2 regions of the Luteimonas salinilitoris genome follow, and region 1 is predicted to be linked to the other one. Evidence: predicted binding sites of a transcription regulator. Region 1 holds the regulator's gene; the other holds the start of a gene.
What was found. Region 1 encodes sigma-54, which starts transcription at its own class of promoters, with help from an activator protein. Its sites were predicted from a motif close to TGGCACGNGCNTTGC; they were not measured.
Positions count from the first base shown of each region.

Region 1 (9,282 bases):
CGAGGTGGTGGGCCTGCTCGGCCCCAACGGCGCCGGCAAGACCACCTGCTTCTACATGATCGTCGGCCTGGTGCCGGCCGATGCCGGCCGCATCGAGCTGGACGGCCGCGACATCACCGGCGATCCGATGTATCGGCGCGCCCGCCTCGGCGTCGGCTACCTGCCGCAGGAACCCTCGGTGTTCCGCAAGCTCAGCGTGGCCGACAACATCCGCCTGGTGCTGGAACTGCGCGGGGACCTGGGCCGCCAGGGCCGCGAAACCGAACTCGAGAGCCTGCTCGACGAGCTGCAGGTGTCCCACGTCGTCGACCAGCTCGGCGCCAGCCTGTCCGGCGGCGAGCGCCGCCGGGTCGAGATCGCCCGCGCGCTGGCGGCACGGCCGCGGCTGATGCTGCTCGACGAGCCCTTCGCCGGCGTCGACCCGATCTCGGTCGGCGAGATCCAGCGCATCATCCGCCACCTCAAGGATCGCGGGATCGGGGTGCTGATCACGGACCACAACGTGCGCGAGACCTTGGGCATTTGCGACCGCGCGTATATCCTCAACGAAGGCGGCGTGCTCGCGCAGGGGGCTCCGGACGCGCTGCTGGCCAATCCCGACGTGCGTCGGGTCTACCTGGGCGAGTCCTTCCGCCTGTAGCCCCGCCGTGCGTCGCTCGTCACGGATGCGTCGGGCCGGTCCGCCGCGGACCTGTCCGGGCCCGGCTCCGCCGGCCGTTTTCTCGTTGGGAAGATGAAGCCACGCCTGCAGACATCGCTGGGACAGCACCTGGTCCTGACTCCGCAACTGCGGCAGGCGCTGCATCTATTGCAGCTCTCGGCGCTGGAACTGGAGGCCGAGATCGTCAGCGCCGTGGAGAGCAATCCGCTGCTCGACTGGCGCGAGAACGCACCGATCCAGACGCCCGCCGCCGATGCCGCGGGCACCGGGAACGACGCGACCGCGAACGACGCCGGGGAATCCACGCGCTGGGACGTCGAGGAGTCGTGGTACGGCGGCAGCGGAGCGGCGCCGGCAGGCGACGACGACAGCGATCCCACCGAGCGCCTGGTGCACACCGAGAGCCTGCGCGAGCACCTGTCGTGGCAGCTGCACCTGAGCCATCTGTCGCGACGCGACCGCGGCATCGGCGAGGCGCTGATCGACGCCATCGACGACGACGGCTACCTGCGGGCCCCGTTCGACGAGATCGCGCTGACCCTGCAGCCGGAACTGCAGTGCAGCGGCGACGAGATCCTCGCGGTGCTGCGCCAGATCCAGCGCATGGACCCGGCCGGCGTCGGCGCCCGCGACCTGCGCGAATGCCTGCTGCTGCAGCTCGACGTCCTGCCCGCCGACGCGCCGGGCCGCGCCCTCGCCGGCCGCATCGTCTCCGAGCTGATCGAGGACCTGCCGCGGATCGGCGTCGACGGACTGGCCGAGGCCCTGTCCTGCGACGCCTGCGAGGCCAGCACCGCCCTGCAGCTGCTGCGCTCGCTCGATCCGCACCCCGGTGCCCAGATCGGCGGCGTGGCCAGCGACACCTATGTCGCGCCGGACTGCGCGATCGAGCGCCACCAGGGCGTCTGGAAGGTGACCCTGGTGGGTGGGCCGCACTCGCGGCTGACCATCCATCGCGGCTACGAACGCATGATCCAGCACGCCAGCGAGGCCGATGCCGGCTACCTGCGCGGGCGCCTGCAGGAAGCCCGCTGGCTGCTCAAGAACGTGCAGGCCCGCGGCGAGACCCTGCTCAAGGTGGCGCGCTGCCTGGCGCGGCAACAGTCGGGATTCCTGGAATTCGGGCCGCAGGCCCTGCGCCCGCTGACCCTGCGCGAGGTCGCGGCCGAGATCGGCATGCACGAATCGACGGTTTCGCGCGCGATCGCCCGCAAATACGTCCATACCCCGCGCGGCACCCTGCCGCTGCGCCAGTTCTTCGCCTCCGGCGTGGGCACCGACGGCGGCGGCCAGGCCTCGAGTACCGCGATCCAGCAGATGATCCGCAGCCTGGTGGACGCCGAGAACCCGCACAAGCCGCTGTCCGACGCGCGCCTGGCCGAGGCCCTGAAGGCGGCCGGCGTCGCCGTGGCCCGGCGCACCGTGACCAAGTACCGGGAAGCGCTGAACATCCCCTCCTCGCACGATCGCGTGCGCCTGGGCTGAACTGCGGGCCGCCGCCGCGGTCGAACCCTGCGGACATCGCGCCTGCCGCCCGGCTTGGGGTAACCTGTCCCCGACGCAGCGGCCGGCACCCGCGCGATGCAGTCCTCATCCCAAGACGCCCAAGGAGGTCCGCCGATGCGCATCGAAACCCACGGCCACCAGATCGAGGTCACGCCCGCCCTGCGCGATTACGTCGACACCAAGCTGCAGCGGCTGTCGCGTCACTTCGAACGCCCTTTCGACGTGCGCACCCAGCTCAGCCTCGACAAGCCCCACCACAAGGCGGAAGCCACCGTGGCGCTGCCCGGCCGGACCCTGCACGCCGATGCCAGCGCGATCGACATGTACGCCGCGATCGACCTGCTGGCCGACAAGCTCGACCGCCTGCTGGTCAAGCACAAGGACCGCATGGTCGACCACCATCGCGGCGAGCACCCCGTGCGCGCAGGCAGCTTCGGCTGAGATATCGGCGCGATCGCCCGAGACGCTTCACTGCAATGCCCTGCACCGACCTCCTCGCCGTTGACCGGATCGTGATCCTGTCCGAGCCGGTATCGCGCGACGCGTTGCTCGATGTCGTCGCCGGCCTGCTGGGCGCAGGCCCGGCGGATGCGGCCTTGGTCGCCGCCTGCCTGCACGAGCGCGAGCGCCTGTGCAGCACCGGGATCGGGCACGGCGTGGCGGTCCCGCACGCCCGCGGCGGGCGGGTGCCGCTGGGCGCCTTCGTGCGGCTGGCGCATCCGGTCGCGTTCGATGCCTGCGACGGCGATCCGGTCGACCTGGTGTTCGCGATGCGCGTGCCCGAAGACCATGCCGAGCCGCACCTGCAGATCCTCGCCGATCTCGCCGGCTGTTTCGCTGACGCCGCCTTCCGCGAGCGGCTGCGCGCCGCCGCGGACGTGACCGCCGTGCGTGCGCTGCTGCTCGGCGACGCGCGACGGCGGCGCGCGGCATGAGCGCGGCCGGACGCGGGGGACCGGAAGCGTGAACGCCAGCATCAGCGCGCAGGACCTGTTCGACCACCAGCAGGAGCGGCTGGACCTGCGCTGGCTGGCCGGGCAGCAGGGCCAGACGCGGGTGCTGGAGGCGGTGGAAACGGTGGCGCGGCGGCCGTCGCTGGCCGGTTACCTCAACATCATCTATCCCAACAAGGTGCAGATCCTGGGCAGCGAGGAGCTGGCCTGGCTGGATGCGCTCGACGCGCGCCAGCGCTGGGAGACGATCGAGAAGATCATGCAGTTCCGTCCGCTGGCGCTGGTGGTCAGCAAGAACCAGAACTGCCCCGAGGACCTGCGCCAGATGGCCGAGGAGTCCGGCATCCCGCTGTGGACCTCGCCGCGGCGCGGGCACGAGCTGCTCAACCACCTGCAGTACCACCTGGCGCGCGCGCTGGCGCCGCGGGTCACCCTGCACGGCGTGTTCATGGAGATCTACTCGATCGGCGTGCTGATCACCGGGGAGTCCGGCTCGGGCAAGAGCGAGCTGGCGCTGGAGCTGATCACCCGCGGCCATCGCCTGGTCGCCGACGACGCGCCGGAGTTCACCCAGATCGCTCCCGACGTGCTCGACGGCACCTGCCCGGAGCTGCTGCAGGACCTGCTGGAGCTGCGCGGCCTGGGCGTGCTCAACATCCGCGAGATGTTCGGCGACACAGCGGTCAAGCGCAACAAGTACCTGCGCCTGATCGTGCACCTGGCCAAGCCGAACTACGACGCGCCGCGCACCGACAACGGCGGCATGGAACGGCTGACCGGCGACCTCGGCTCGCGCCCGGTGCTCGACCTGGAAGTGCCGATGATCACCCTGCCGGTGATGCCCGGCCGCAACCTGGCGGTGCTGACCGAGGCCGCCACCCGCACCCACGTGCTGCGCGCCAAGGGCCTGGACCCGGCGGCCGCCTTCCTCGCCCGGCACTCGTACTTCCTCGAGCGGGGCGCGCCATGACCACGGTCGCTCCACCAACGCTGCTGATCGTCACCGGCATGTCCGGCAGCGGCAAGTCCGTGGCGCTGAACACGTTCGAGGACCTCGGCTTCTACTGCACCGACAACCTGCCCGCCGACCTCTTGCCGCATTTCGTGCGCAGCCTCGGCAGCGGCGACGGCTCGCCGCAGAAGCTCGCGGTCGGCATCGACGTGCGCAACCGCCATCGCGACCTGGCCAACATTCCCTCCTGGCTGTCAGCGGTGGCGGAACTCGGCTTCGACCCCAAACTGGTGTTCTTCGACACTGCCGACACGGTGCTGCTCAAGCGCTACGCCGACACCCGTCGTCGCCATCCGCTCAGCCACGTCGGCCTGGCGCTGGCCGACGCGATCGCGCTCGAACGGCAGGTACTCAAGCCGCTGCGCTCGCTCGCCGACCACGTGATCGACACCAGCGAACTCAATGTCCACCAGCTGCGCAGGCGGGTGATCACCGAACTCGGGCTCGGCCTCGACAGCTCGCCGTCGCTGCTGTTCGAGTCGTTCGCCTATCGCCGCGGCGTACCGCCCGACGCCGACTTCGTGTTCGACACCCGCGGCCTGCCCAACCCGCACTGGGATCCGCGCCTGCGCCCGCTGTCGGGGCGCGATGCCGCAGTGCGCGAAAACCTGGACGAGCAGCCCGACGTCGCCGAGTACTTCGCGCAGGTCGCCGGCTTTCTCGACCACTGGCTGCCGCGCATGCGTTCGGACACGCGCAGTTACGTCACCGTCGCCTTCGGCTGCAGCGGCGGTCGCCACCGCTCGGTCTACCTGGCCGAGAAGATGGCCGGGCACGCGCGCGAGCACGGCTGGGAGGACGTGGCGACGTTCCACCGCGAACTGGACTAGGGCCGTAGGAGCGCGCGCATGGCGCGCTCCTACGGAGTTGTCGCAAGCGCATCGGTGATGCGGCTCCCGCCGCCGGTCGCGACGGTCCGTTCCGCGCGGCCGCTTCCTGCCCGTCACCCGGCTCTGCTAAGTTGTCGGCATGGCCGTCGGACTCCTGCTCGTGACCCATGAAGGCATCGGCACCGCCCTGATCGCGGTGGCGCGGGGCATGCTGCGCAACCTGCCGCTGAAGGCGGAGGCGTTCGAGGTGCCGTTCGAGGCCGATCCGGACGCGATCCTGCCGCAGGCCAGCGCCGCGATGCGCCGGGTCGACGACGGCCAGGGGGTGCTGATCCTGACCGATCTCTACGGCGCCACGCCGAGCAACCTGGCGGCGAGGCTGGCACGGCTGGGCACGCCGGCGCGCCGGGTGTCGGCGCTCAACCTGCCGATGCTGCTGCGGGTGATGAACTACGCCGAGCTGGACCTGGACGAGCTGCCGGCAGTCGCCGCAGCGGGCGCGCGCAACGGGGTGATCCATGACGACGCCTGAATCCCGCGCGACCATGACCGACGCCGCGCGCGCATCGGGAACGGATGCCCGGCGACGGACCGGAAGCGACGGAGACCGGACATGATCGAACGCGAACTGGTGGTCTCCAACCGCCTCGGCCTGCACGCACGCGCCACCGCCAAGCTGGTGCAGGTGCTGTCGGCATTTCGCTGCAGCGCCACCCTCAACGCCAAGGGCCGCGAGGTCAACGCCAAGAGCATCATGGGCGTGATGCTGCTGGCCGCCGGTCCCGGCACGCCGGTGGTGCTGCGGGTCGAGGGCGAGGACGAGGCCGCCGCGGTCGAGGCGGTGACGGCGCTGTTCGAACGACGGTTCGACGAGGACAGTTAGGGCCTGTTAATGCTTATGGAGCATGCCGCATTGCTTCTCAATGGCCGCCAGGTGGTGTTGCGCCGCGCAGCGCCTTGCTGCCTGCAAGGTCAAGCGGCGCGGCGCCGCCTGGCGGCCATTGGGAAGCAACCCGAAGAGCCTGCCCCGGACTTGATCCGGGGGCCGGGCCTGCGGACGCGCAGGGCGGCGGCGTCACTCGGTTGCGTATCGACATACGCGCCCTCGTTCTTCCTTGCCCCGCACGCCCGTAGGCCCGGCGCGGCATGCGCCATAAGCGTTAACAGGCCCTGATGCGCCGGACGTTCTCCGGTCACGGCGCGTCCCGGGGCAATGCCCTCGGCCGTGCCCGGATCCGCCTGCCGCACGCCCTGGAAGTCTCCGAAGAACATATCCGCGCCGATGCCGTCGAGGCGGAACTCGCACGCCTGCACGAGGCGATCGCACAGGTCCGCGGCGAACTGCGCGGCCTGCGCGAACGGCTGCACGGTGCGCTCGCGCACGAAGTCGGCGAGTTCCTCGACCTGCACGCGCTGCTGCTCGACGACCCGGAACTGCTGCAGGGGCTCGACGAGCTGATCCGCCAGGGCCGCTACAGCGCCGATTACGCGCTGCGCCTGCACCGCGACCGCCTGGCCGCCGTGTTCCAGGGCATGGACGACGCCTATTTCCGCAGCCGCATCGAGGACCTCGATCATGTCGTCGGGCGCCTGCATGCGGCGCTGCACAGCCACGAGGCCGAGCTGCAGGGCGTCGCCGGCGAGATCCTGGTCACCGACAACGTCGCGCCCTCGGAACTGGCGCAACTGCAGTCGCAGGGCGTGCTGGCGGTGATCACCGCCGGCGGCAGCATGCTCTCGCACAGCGCCATCCTCGCCCGCAGCCTGCACCTGCCGCTGGTGGTCGGCGCGCCCGAGGCGCTGCAACAGATCAACGACGGCGACGTGGTCGCCGTGGACGGCGCCGGCGGCCACGTGGTGGTGGAGCCGAACGCGGCCGACCTGCGCGCCTATCGTGGCCGCGTGCGCGAGGAGCGGCGCGAACGCAAGCAGCTCCACCGCCTGCGCCGCGAACCGACGCGCACCGTGGACGGCGTCGACATCAGGCTCTACGCCAATGCCGAGTCGCGCGAGGACGTGGCCGAATCGCATGCGCTCGGCGCTGCCGGCATCGGCCTGTACCGCACCGAATTCCTGTTCCTGCAGCGCGAGGGCCTGCCCGACGAGGAAGAGCAGTTCCACGCCTACCGCGATGCCGTGCTCGGCATGACCGGGCGCATGGTGACGATCCGCACGCTCGACCTCGGCGCCGACAAGAGCGACCGCAGCGGCCTGACGCTGCCGCGGGAACCGAACCCGGCAATGGGCTGCCGCGGCGTGCGCCTGTCGCTGGCCAACGAGGATGTGTTCGTCAGCCAGCTGCGCGCGATCCTGCGCGCGTCCGGCTACGGCCCGCTGCGGATCCTGGTGCCGATGGTCACCGAGCGTGCCGAAATCCTGGCCGTCGCCGGCCTGATCACGCGTGTCGCGCGCGACCTGCGCAGCGAGGGCCACGAGATCGCGGAGCACATCCCGCTGGGGGCGATGATCGAGGTGCCGGCCGCGGCGATCGCGCTGCCGACCTTCATCGGCGCGGTGGACTTCATCTCGGTGGGCACCAACGACCTGACCCAATACCTGCTGGCGGCCGACCGCAACAACGAGGCGCTGGGCGAGCTCTACCATCCGCTGCACCCGGCGATGATGCGCCTGCTGCGCAACGTGATCCGCACCGCCAAGGCGCGCCGCAAGCCGGTGGCGGTCTGCGGCGAGATGGCCGGGGATCCCGCCTTCACCGCACTGCTGCTGGCGCTGGGCCTGGAGGAACTGAGCCTGCACCCGGGCACGCTGCTGGAAGTACGGCGCGCGATCCGCGCGCTCGACCTCGGCCACCTGCGCGCGCAGGCGCCTGCCCTGCTGCGCGCGCGCGACCGCGCCGGGATCGAGAAGTGGCTGGCCGCGGCACAACCGTAGCCGCCAGACTCACGGCATCCGCCCGCTCCTCCGTAGAGCGGAGCTTGCTCCGCTACGGCGGCTCCGGAGCCATCGCCCTCGTAGAGCCGAGCTTGCGCGGCTACGCGGGCTCCGGAGCCATCGCCCTCGCAGAGCCGAGCTTGCTCGGCTACGTGGGCTCCGGAGCCATCGCCCTCGTAGAGCCGAGCTTGCTCGGCTACGTGGGCTCCGGAGCCATCGCCCTCGTAGAGCCGAGCTTGCTCGGCTACGCGGGCTCCGGAGCCATCGCCCTCGTAGAGCCGAGCTTGCTCGGCTACGCGGGCTCCGGAGCCGAGAGCAGCGGAGCAAGCTCCGCTCTACGGGGGGGCGGTGACGCGCAATCCGAGGTGTGGGCATATTCGGGCGCAGCAGCGATAATGCGCGCATGAACACCTGACCCTGTCGCGCCTCTGGGGGCACGACGCGCCAACGGAAGACCCGCATGGCCGAAGCCGCCCGCCACGACAAGACCGCGCGCCAGTTGCGTCTGCTCTCCGACGCGCTCGACAGCGGCCGTCTCGGCCCGGTGCGGCGCCTGGTCAACACGCTGTCGCCCGCCGAGATCGGCAACCTGCTCGAATCGCTGCCGCACGCCAAGCGCATGGTGCTGTGGGGCCTGGTCGATCCCGAGGACGACGGCGAGGTGCTGCTCCACGTCGGCGACGAGGTGCGCGAGAGCCTGATTGCGGACATGGATCCGGACGAGCTCGTCGCCGCCGTCGAGGACCTCGACATCGACGACCTCGCCGACCTGGTCGAGGACCTGCCGGACACGGTCATCGACGAGGTGCTCAAGTCGATGGCGCGCGAGAACCGCGAACGCCTCGAACAGGTGCTCTCCTACGAGGAGGACACCGCCGGCCGCCTGATGAACCCGGACGTGGTGACGGTGCGCGCCGACACCTCGGTCGACGTGGTGCTGCGCTACCTGCGCCTGCGCGGCGAGCTGCCCGAGCACACCGATCACCTGTACGTGGTCAACCGCCGCCACCAGCTGCTGGGCTGGGTGGCGCTGCAGGACCTGGTGACCTGCGAGCCGAACACGCCCCTCAACCACCTGATCGACGACGGCCTGACCGCGCTCCACGTCAACCAGTCCGCGCAGGAGGTGGCGCGCCAGTTCTCCGACCACGACTGGGTCTCGGCGCCGGTGGTCGACGACGGCAACTTCCTGCTCGGCCGCATCACCATCGACGACGTGGTCGACATCATCCGCGAACAGGCCGAACACCAGGCGCTGAGCGCCGCCGGCCTGGACGAGGAGGAGGACCTGTTCTCGCCGATCCGGCGCGCCGTGCGCGGACGCGTGGTGTGGCTGGGCATCAACCTGCTGACGGCGTTCATGGCCGCGTTCGTGATCGGCCGCTTCGAGGCGACGATCGAGCAGGTCGTCGCGCTGGCGGTGCTGAT
Region 1 covers NZ_JBFWIB010000003.1:314,560-323,841, forward strand. The annotation lists gene lptB (LPS export ABC transporter ATP-binding protein) at 1-640, shown strand, start outside; gene AB5T46_RS08215 (RNA polymerase factor sigma-54) at 734-2,146, shown strand; gene hpf (ribosome hibernation-promoting factor, HPF/YfiA family) at 2,282-2,608, shown strand; gene AB5T46_RS08225 (PTS sugar transporter subunit IIA) at 2,644-3,102, shown strand; gene hprK (HPr(Ser) kinase/phosphatase) at 3,131-4,090, shown strand; gene rapZ (RNase adapter RapZ) at 4,087-4,962, shown strand; gene AB5T46_RS08240 (PTS sugar transporter subunit IIA) at 5,102-5,494, shown strand; gene AB5T46_RS08245 (HPr family phosphocarrier protein) at 5,576-5,845, shown strand; gene ptsP (phosphoenolpyruvate--protein phosphotransferase) at 6,136-7,854, shown strand; gene mgtE (magnesium transporter) at 8,315-9,282, shown strand, end outside.

Region 2 (9,282 bases), on a different contig from region 1:
CACCGGCACCACGCCGGCCTGCTCGCGCTCGGCGGCCTGCTCGTCCAGCACGTTGCGGCCGACGATTCCCAGGTCACAGACGCCGTCGGCCAGCAGGCCGGGGATGTCGTCGTCACGTACCAGCAGCAGGTCGACCGGCAACGATTCGCCGTAGCAGAACAGGCGATCGCGGCTCTCGCGCCAGTCGAGCCCGCAGGCGGTCAGCAGCGCGCGCGACGGATCGCCGAGGCGTCCGCTTTTCTGGATGGCGATGCGCAGGCGGTCGCGCACCGCTTTGGCGGCGGGAAGGTTCATGATGATCCGTTCAATGGGAAGCGGCGAGACGGGGAAACTGCCGGCGCGCGGCGGCCGCATAGCCGCCGGTGCCGTGCTCGATCGTGCGCGCGACGCGACCGATCGTGGTCACGCTGACCCGGGTGCGCTCGTGGATCTCGCGATACGGCACGCCCTGCAGCAGCAGCGGCACCACCCGCCAGCGATCGGTCATCGCCTCGATCTCGGCCGGCGTGCACAGGTCGCGCAGGAACGCCGCTACTTCCTCCGGCCGCTCCAGCGCGGCCAACGCCTTCGACAGCGCCCTGAGCGAGGCGTCGGCGTCCTGTTTCGGCAATGGTTCCGGGCGCTGCTTCATCGGTCTAATGTATTAACGCGTTAGTGCATTATGCAGACTCGGGGACGACCGTCAAGCTCCACACCAGAATTGTTCATCGGGCTGGGCTGCGCCTAAGACGGCCGTTGCAAAGAGCTTCCAGTTTTCATCGCGGGATAGCCGCACCGGGGCATTCGTTGCGATTTCGACGGTGCGGCTTGCCACCGAAGCCGTTCTTCGTGCCACGAAAGCCTGGATTCGCGGGCTTCGGAGCTCGCGGCGCCCGGCCGGGGCATGCTCCCCGGCTCGGTCCGCCATCCATGGCGGACTCGCCGCCGCAGGCCATCCATGGCCTGCTATCCGCATACCCCGGCCCGGACGCCGCACCGGTGATTCGCTTTCGGATGCCCGGAGGGCCCGCCTACCGAAGTCGACGAGGGATGCAGCGGGAGACGTGCCGTGGGGATTGCGGAGAGCTGCACAGGGATGTGCAGCGGCCCTGAGTCCGGCCATGGATGGCCGGACCGAAGGGCGGAGTAATCCCCGCGGCGCGTCTCCCGCCTTGCGCGCCAAACCGAAGGTGCTCTTCGCGAAGAACCGTCGGGTCGCGCCGCGCTCAATCCTCTTTAGTTTTTACCGTCGCTACGGTCGCGGCGTCGCCCTGCCGCCCTCGCCTGCATCGCCATCCATGCCAATGCCACGCCGGTCAACGCACCGAGGATCTCCATCACCACCCGCGTCCCGAGACCGTCGGCGTCATGGATCTTCGACAGCGCGATCCGCGCATAGACCGGCGATTCGAGCCTGACCACGCCGAGATAGAACAGATTCCAGATGTCGATCCCCGCGGCCACCGCGGTGGCGGACAGGCAGGCCCAGCCGATGGCGTGTCCCGGGTTCCAGCCGAAGCGCTCGCCAAGCGCATGGAACACGCCGTAGAGCAGCACGCCGATCGCCAGCGCGATCAGCCCGGCCTCGAGCGCGCCGAGCCAGCCCAGGTGCAGCGGCAGGTTCAACCGTCGCGCCCGGCGCCCGCCTCCGCGTGGCGGGCGGCCGCGAGCAGCGAGCCGCCCTCCACCAGGCGCACCGCCTCGGCCACCTCGCCGTCGAGGGCACGGTCGCGATCGAGGAACGGGATGCGCGTGCGCAGCACCGCGTGCGCAGCGGCGACGGCGGCGCCAGGGTGGAAGGTGTCGGCCGCGGCCAGTTCGGCGCGCAGGGCCTCGACCTCGGCTAGGAACTGCGCGCGATGGCGGTGGCCCTCGGGCGGGCCGCCCTGCACCTTGGCGGCGAACGCGGCGGCGTCGCTGCGTCGCGCCAGGTCGCGCGCGGCGTTGATCATGTCGCTGCGGAAGTCCAGGGCCTGCGCGGCGGTCTGCAGCTCCAGCGCCAGCACCTTGCCGAGATCGTCGACCATCGCCAGCACGTGGCGCGCCTCGTTGGCGCCCATCGACACGTGGTCCTCGGCATTGGCGCTGGTCGGCACCGAGTACACGCTGGCCGGATGGGCGCGTGTGGCGAGGTCGTTGACGATCGCCGCGGCGGTGTACTGCACGATCATCAGGCCGGATTCGGTCCCGTCCTCGTTGCCGATCAGGAACGCCGGCAGGCCGTCGCTGGTGGCCGGGTCGACCAGCTTGTTGAGGCGGCGCTCGGAGATCGACGCCAGCACCGGGATCGCCGCCTTCACGTATGCCAACGCCAGCGCCAACGGCATGCCATGGAAATGGCCGGCCGAGATCACCTGCCGTTCCACGTGTTCGGCCTCGCGATCGGGGAACACCAGCGGGTTGTCGGTGACCGCGTTGAGCTCGATGTCGAGCACGCGCGCGGCCTGCGCCGCCGCATCGCGCACGGCGCCGTGCACCTGCGGCACGCAGCGCAGCGAGTAGCTGTCCTGCGGCTGGTGCTTCTTGCCGCCGCGGAACGGCTTGAAGCGCTGGTAGAACTTCTCGCGGCCGTGGCGCTGGTCGGCCGGCACCCAGTCCCAGCCGATGTCGAAGCGCAACTGCTGCGCCTCGGGCGTATCCCAGCTGCCCGGCAGCCAGAAGCGGAACTTCGGCACCAGGTGATAGGCGATGTCCGTCAAGGTCGATCCGGCCAGCAGCGCACGCAGGCGCGCGGCCACCTCCACCTGGCCCGGATGCGGACGCAGCGCATGCACCTCCTCGGCGAAGGCGCCCAGGCGGCCGGCGAAGGCGTCGACGGTCATCGCCGCAGCGAGGTCGGCGGTGCCCAGCAGGTCCTCCAGGCGCGCGAGCGCGAGCACGCCCATCGCCAGCATCTGCGCGGTGCCGTTGTTCAGCGCCAGCCCTTCCTTGTACGACAGCGTGACCGGTGCCAGCCCGGCACGCCGCAATGCCTCGGCGCCGGGCATGCGCTCGCCCTCGTAGAACGCCTCGCCGCCGCCGAGCAGCACGATCGCCAGGTGCGACAGCGGCGCCAGGTCGCCGGAGGCGCCGACCGAACCCAGCGACGGCACCACCGGTACCACGTCGGCGTTGAGCATTGCCGTGAGCGCCTGCAGGGTCCCGACGCGGATGCCGGAATGGCCCTTGAGCAGGGTGTTGATGCGGATGCACAGCATCGCCCGCACCACGTCGGCCGCCATCGGCCCGCCGACGCAGACGGCGTGGCTGACGATCAGGTTCTGCTGCAACTCGGCGTGCAGCGAGCGGCCCGAGGGCAGCGTGCCCGGAAGCTCGTCGCGCAGCGGATGCGCGCCGAGCAGCTTGTCGGCATTGCTGCCGAAGCCGGTGGAGACACCGTAGATCGGTTCCTCGCGGCGCACCTGCTCGGCGAGGAAGTCGGCGGCGCGGGCCACTGAGCGCAGCGCGTCGAGATCGAGTTCGACGCCGGCTCCGTTGGCGACGTCTACCAGCTGCGCGCGGGTGAGCGACCTGCCGTCGAGGAGAACGCGTTTCATGTTGGCTGCCTACCTGCATTGCTCATGGAAAGGAGCTTCTCTTGTAGGAGCGGCTTCAGCCGCGACCCCACGCGTTTTCGCGGCCAGTGATGGTCGGGGCCGAAGCCCCTCCCACAGGAGCATCATCCCTGCGCGCGCAGCTGCTCGCGCTCGACCAGCAGAGTACGACCGAGCTCGTCCTCGGCCGCTTCGAACTGCTCGCCGCGGCGCAGGTCCTTCACCGCCACCGCGCCGCGCGTCGCCTCGTCCTCGCCGCGGATCACCACGAAACGGATGCCGGCGCGATCGGCGTACTGCAGCTGCTTGGCCAGCTTGCGCGGCTCGAGCTGGGTCTCGACGTTGAGCCCGGCGGCGCGCAGTCGCTGCGACAGCGCCAGCGCATGGTCGAGACCGGCATCGTCGAGCAGCGCCACCAGCACGTCGACCGAGCTGTCGGCGGTGTCGACCAGGCCGGCCTCGCGCAGCTGCCAGAACAGCCGGGTCAGGCCGATCGAGATGCCGACGCCGGGCAGCTTCGACTTCGTGTAGTGGCCGGCGAGATCGTCGTAGCGGCCGCCGGAGCAGATCGAACCGATCTGCGGATGCGCGTCCAGCACGGTCTCGTAGACCATCCCGGTGTAGTAGTCGAGCCCGCGCGCGATCGAGAGGTTGATGGCGTAATCGGACTCCGGCACGCCCATGGCGCGCAGGCGCTCGAGCGCCGCGCACAGCTCGTCGCGGCCCTGCTCGAACGACGGCGTTCCCGGGCCCAGTTCGGCGAGCTTGGCCAGCGCATCGTCGTGGTCGCGCGAACGCACCCGCGAGAACGCCAGCAGCCGGTCGGCTGCCTCCGGCGCGAGACCGAAATCTTCCCCGAGCAGCGTATCGCGCACCGCATCGGCGCCGCGCTTGTCGAGCTTGTCCAGCTCCCGCAGCACCAGGTCCTGGCGCACGCCTTCGATGCCGAGCCCCTCGAAGAACCCGCGCAGCAGCTTGCGGTGGTTCATCTGGATGGTGAAGTCGCCGATGCCCAGCGCCTTGAACACGGCGTGGATCACCGCCGGGATCTCGGCGTCGTGGCGCGGCGACAGCGCGTCCTTGCCGATCACGTCGATGTCGCACTGGTAGAACTCGCGGAAACGCCCGCGCTGCGCGCGTTCGCCGCGATACACGCGCTGCATCTGGTAGCGGCGGAACGGGAACGCCAACTCGCGCTCGTGCTCGGCCACGTAGCGCGCCAGCGGCACGGTCAGGTCGAAGCGCAGCGCCAGCTCCGGCAGGCGTTCGCTCTCCTTCTCCAGGGCACCGGTGGACTGCACGAAATACACCTGCCGCTCGGTCTCGCCGCCGGACTTGGTCAACAGCACGTCGGACAGCTCGAACACCGGCGTCTCCACCGGCAGGAAGCCGAATCCCTCGAAGGTCCGACGGATGGTATCGAGCATGCGCTGGAACGCGATCTGGTCGCGCGGCAGCAGTTCCATGACCCCCGGCGGGGTACGCGGCTTGATCAAGATGGACTCCGGTAATGCGAATGCGGCAGTGTAGAGCGGAGCTTGCTCCGCTGCATCGGCTCCGGAGCCGGGAGCAGTGGAGCAAGCTCCGCTCTACGGCGCCACATCGGCTCCGGAGCCTGCGTAGCCGAGCAAGCTCGGCTCTACCGTGCGCGTGGGCTTGCCCGATCCCGGTGGCGGTCACTACAATACGCGGCTCGCCCAAGTCGGGGTGTAGCTCAGCCTGGTAGAGCGCTACGTTCGGGACGTAGAAGTCGCAGGTTCAAATCCTGTCTCCCCGACCAATAAATTCAAAGAGTTACGCAGAAACCGCCGCAAGGCGGTTTTTTGCTGTCTGTCGGAGACCCGGTGCGATCACGTTAGCGTGAGAGGTGTGCCGCATTGGAAGGCGCCAGTGCCTTGCCGATCGCAGCCTGGGCATCCAGGGCGCGGCGGAGGCTGTGCGCCAGTTCGACGGCCGGGCCTTTGCCCCAGAAGTGAACGAAATAGAATCCCGGTTGCTCGCCCATCATGTGGTTGTGCAGCGCGACCACGTGCAAGCCGGCCTCGCGCAAGGCGCGCAGCACCGGCTGCACCTCCTCGGCGGTCATGATGAAATCGCCGTCGATCGCGGCCAACGCATCGCTGCCGCTGAACGCTGCCCAAGTGGTCAGCCCCATCGATGCGCCGATCTCCTGCCCGTGCATGCGGCCGGTACGGCCGATGGTGATCTTGGCCACGCCGCTCGCGATGGGCGCCGGATGCCCGACGATCTTCGCCAACGCGTCGGCATCGATGTCTCCCGCGACCGGCGCGGCGCCACCGAAGCCGGACGCCGGCCGCGGCCGATCCGCACGTACGGCCCGGATCGCGTCCCACACTGCCTTGACGCCGGCCGCCAACGCATCGGGTGCGCCTTCACCGCCGATGTGCATGAAATACGCCTTCGGCGAGTCGTAGAAGAAATGGTTGTGCAGCGCGGTGACGTCAAGCTCGTGCGCGAAGGCGGCATCCATCGCCGCATCGACCTCGTCCTGAAATACCACGGTATCGCCCATCACCATCGCGCCGTCGCCCATCGCGGCGAACGCGGCCCAGGAGCCGAGGCCGGCAGCAGGCGGCAACGCCATGCCATCGACCGTGACCGTCACGTCGGTACGGCTCCAGCCGATCCTGACCACGCCGTCTTCGGCCACGCTCGGCGTGGCGCCGCTGGCCTCGCCGATGAGGGCCGGGTCGAGTTTTCGCGCCGCAAACGCGGGTGCCGAGCCCAACGTCAGTGCCAGCAGCAGCGCCAGGGGAAGGGAGAGACGGGATAGACAGCGGTTCATGAGCTTCTCCAGAGCAGGTAGAGGCAAGTGGAATCAGGCTCGTGCTGGCAAGCACGAGTGCATCCATCGGCCGGCGCCATCATTGCATCCGGCCGGCCGACGGTCGCGCCGGAGGGCCCGCGTCGACCCGCGCCCCTGTATGCGACGCACATGAGGTTCTCCGTTTTGGAAAGTATCTACTTTTGAGTGGCCCCGACTCTAAAGCGTGTCATGTGTACTTCGGAGTGCTTTATCCGCGCGACTGGGCCGCTGTGAGGCAAGACGCTTCAAAGTGCATGACATGCACTAGGGGCAAGGACCTGCTCCTCGCCCCCCTCCCCGCCCCACCGATCCGCATGGCGACAACGGCCGCAGCGGATCGCCTTGGCATGGCATGTGCTTACTACGATCCGGAGAAATGTGATTGAAGTCACATTTTCACCTTTCCTCACGGATCCTAACTTTCCATGACCCGATTCCTCACCAAAAGGCCGCTGGCAACGGCCCTGAGCGCCCTGCTCGGACTGACGTTCGCGGGCATATGTGCACCTGTAGCGTCACAAAATGACGCACAAGGTCGCATCCCGGACCGCGAGACGGCAATCACCGAGATCGAGGCGCTGCTGCAGGCACGCGACCCTCTTGCCGCCCTCGCCCGGATCGAACGGCTCGCGCCGATCTGGCCGGACGACGCCCGGTTCTACCGTCTACGCGTAGCGGCGCTGTCGGACGTCGGCGACAGCGATCGCGCCTGGACGCTGTACCGCGCGCATCCCGACCTGTTCAGCGCCGAACAGCGCGAACGCTTCGAGGCCGACCGGCTGGCGCGCCTGGTGCTGTGGAGCCGGCAGTACGCCGAGGACGAATCGGCCCTGCTCGCCGACGTGGAACGGGCCGAGGCCGCCATCGACGACTACATGCGCGAAACCGGCACCGGGATCGGGGAACTGCCGCCGCGCATCCGCTACGACCGCATGGTCGTCCTCAATCGCCTGAACCGCCACGCCGAGGTGGTGGACGAATACCGCGCCCTGCGGACAGCGGGCGCCGAGATTCCAGGGTATGCCCTGGCGGCGATCGGGGATTCGCTGATGGCGCTGCAGCTGCCCGGAGAAGCCGAACCGGCACTCGACGGCGCGCTGCAGGCCGATCCGGAGAATATCGACGTCCGCATCCAGCGCGCCTACGCCGCGCTGGAGCAGGAGCAGCACGCCGAAGCGCGGGCGCAGCTGCAGGCGGTGCGTGATACCAGCCCGCCCTGGCCGATGCGGCCCGGCGCGACCCAGGGCTGGCAGAACTGGCACCGCTACGAGGCCGACCTCAACTATGGGCTGCTGCTGGCATTCGGCGAAGACCTGCCGCAGGCACAGGCGTTGCTGGAGGAGCGCGTCGCCGTCGGACCGGCCAACACCGGCCTGCAATCGGCGCTGGGCACGGTCTACCTGATCCGCGGCTGGCCCGAGCGCGCGCTCGAGCGCTTCCGCATGGCCTCCACCCTGGACGAGCGTGACGTGCAGTCGCGGGTCGGCCAGGTCGGCGCGCTGACCGATCTGCAGCGCGACGACCTGGCGCGTCCGATCCACGACGAACTGATGCAGCGCTACGGCGACCTTCCCCTGGTGCAGCGCATGGACCGCACCTGGGACGTGCATCGCGGCTGGCAGTGGCGCGCCTACGCCGCCGGCGGCCGCAGCGAGGGCGGCGCCGCCGTCAGCCCGCTCGGCAGCCGCGACCGCCGCTACGGCGCCGAAGTGCAGACGCCCGTGCTCGGCGACCGTTGGCGCCTGACTGCCGGGTACGACTATCGCTGGTCCGACTTCGACGGCGCCCGCGTCGATGATCGGCGCACCAGCGCCGGTGTGCGCTACGCCCACGACCGGCTCGACTGGGGGCTGCAGGCCAACCGTGCCAGCGACGGCGTCGGCGGCACCGGCATCGATGCCGATGTCGGCTGGCGCTTCAACGACCTGTGGGACGCCCGCGCGACGGTGCGCCGCAACGATGCAGACGCCTCGATGCAGGCACGTGCCGCCGGCATCACCGCGGACAGCATCGAGCTGTCCGCGAACTACGTTCCCAGTGAGCGCACCTACTGGTCCGTCGGCGCCAAGCACTGGCGCTACGACGACGGCAATCGCCGCGAGTCGCTGGCGGTCGGGCTCGACCAGCGCCTGTTCACGCGTCCGCATTTCCTGCTCAACGGCATCGCGGGCGCCTACGCCAGCCGCGGCAGCCGCGACGACGCGCCCTACTTCAATCCATCGCGCGATGCGTCGCTGGAGCTGGGTCTGCGCGCCGATCACCTGGCCTGGCGCCGCTACGACCGGCACTTCCGGCATCGCCTGACCGTGGGCGCCGGAAGCTACTACCAGGAGGGCTTCGGCAGCGGCCTGGTGCCGAGCGCCCGCTACGAGCACGAATGGCAGTTCGCGCTCGGCAGGGTATTGACCTATGGATTGAGCTGGTCGCGGCCCGTCTACGACGGCCAGCGTGAAGAGCGGATCGGCTTCGACGCCGAATTCCGCTGGGGAGAATGAACATGCATGCCTGGATGACACTGCCGGCGCGCCTGCTGCTGGCGCTGCTGCTGGCACTTGCGGCCGGCGCCGCCGCCGCTGCCGACGAGCTGCTGGTCCTGAGCTATCACGACATCCGCGACGACGTCCCGATCGGCGGCGATCCCGATGCGTACGCGGTCAGCACCCAGAACTTCGCCGCACACTTGGACTGGCTGCACGGCCACGGCTACCGTCCTGTCTCGCTGTCGCAGGTGGTCGACGCGGCGCAGGGACGCGGGCAACTGCCCGACAAGGCGGTGCTGCTGACCTTCGATGACGGCCTGCGCAGCGTCTATACCCACGCGTTCCCGCTGCTGCGCGCCTACGGCTATCCGGCGCTGGTGGCGGTGATCACCGGCTGGGTCGACCTGCCGGCCGGGGGCGAGGTGGACTACGGCCCACGCCCGTTCGGGCACGAGGATTTCGT
Region 2 covers NZ_JBFWIB010000002.1:276,525-285,806, reverse strand. The annotation lists gene hisG (ATP phosphoribosyltransferase) at 1-294, opposite strand, end outside; gene AB5T46_RS04565 (YerC/YecD family TrpR-related protein) at 305-631, opposite strand; gene AB5T46_RS04560 (hypothetical protein) at 1,216-1,605, opposite strand; gene AB5T46_RS04555 (HAL/PAL/TAL family ammonia-lyase) at 1,602-3,515, opposite strand; gene hisS (histidine--tRNA ligase) at 3,638-5,008, opposite strand; tRNA gene AB5T46_RS04545 (tRNA-Pro) at 5,216-5,292, shown strand; gene AB5T46_RS04540 (DUF1259 domain-containing protein) at 5,368-6,318, opposite strand; gene pgaA (poly-beta-1,6 N-acetyl-D-glucosamine export porin PgaA) at 6,765-8,834, shown strand; gene pgaB (poly-beta-1,6-N-acetyl-D-glucosamine N-deacetylase PgaB) at 8,831-9,282, shown strand, end outside.
Region 2: pgaA (poly-beta-1,6 N-acetyl-D-glucosamine export porin PgaA) is a predicted target of sigma-54. The motif match lies at 6,683-6,697, and genes of this name have one in related genera.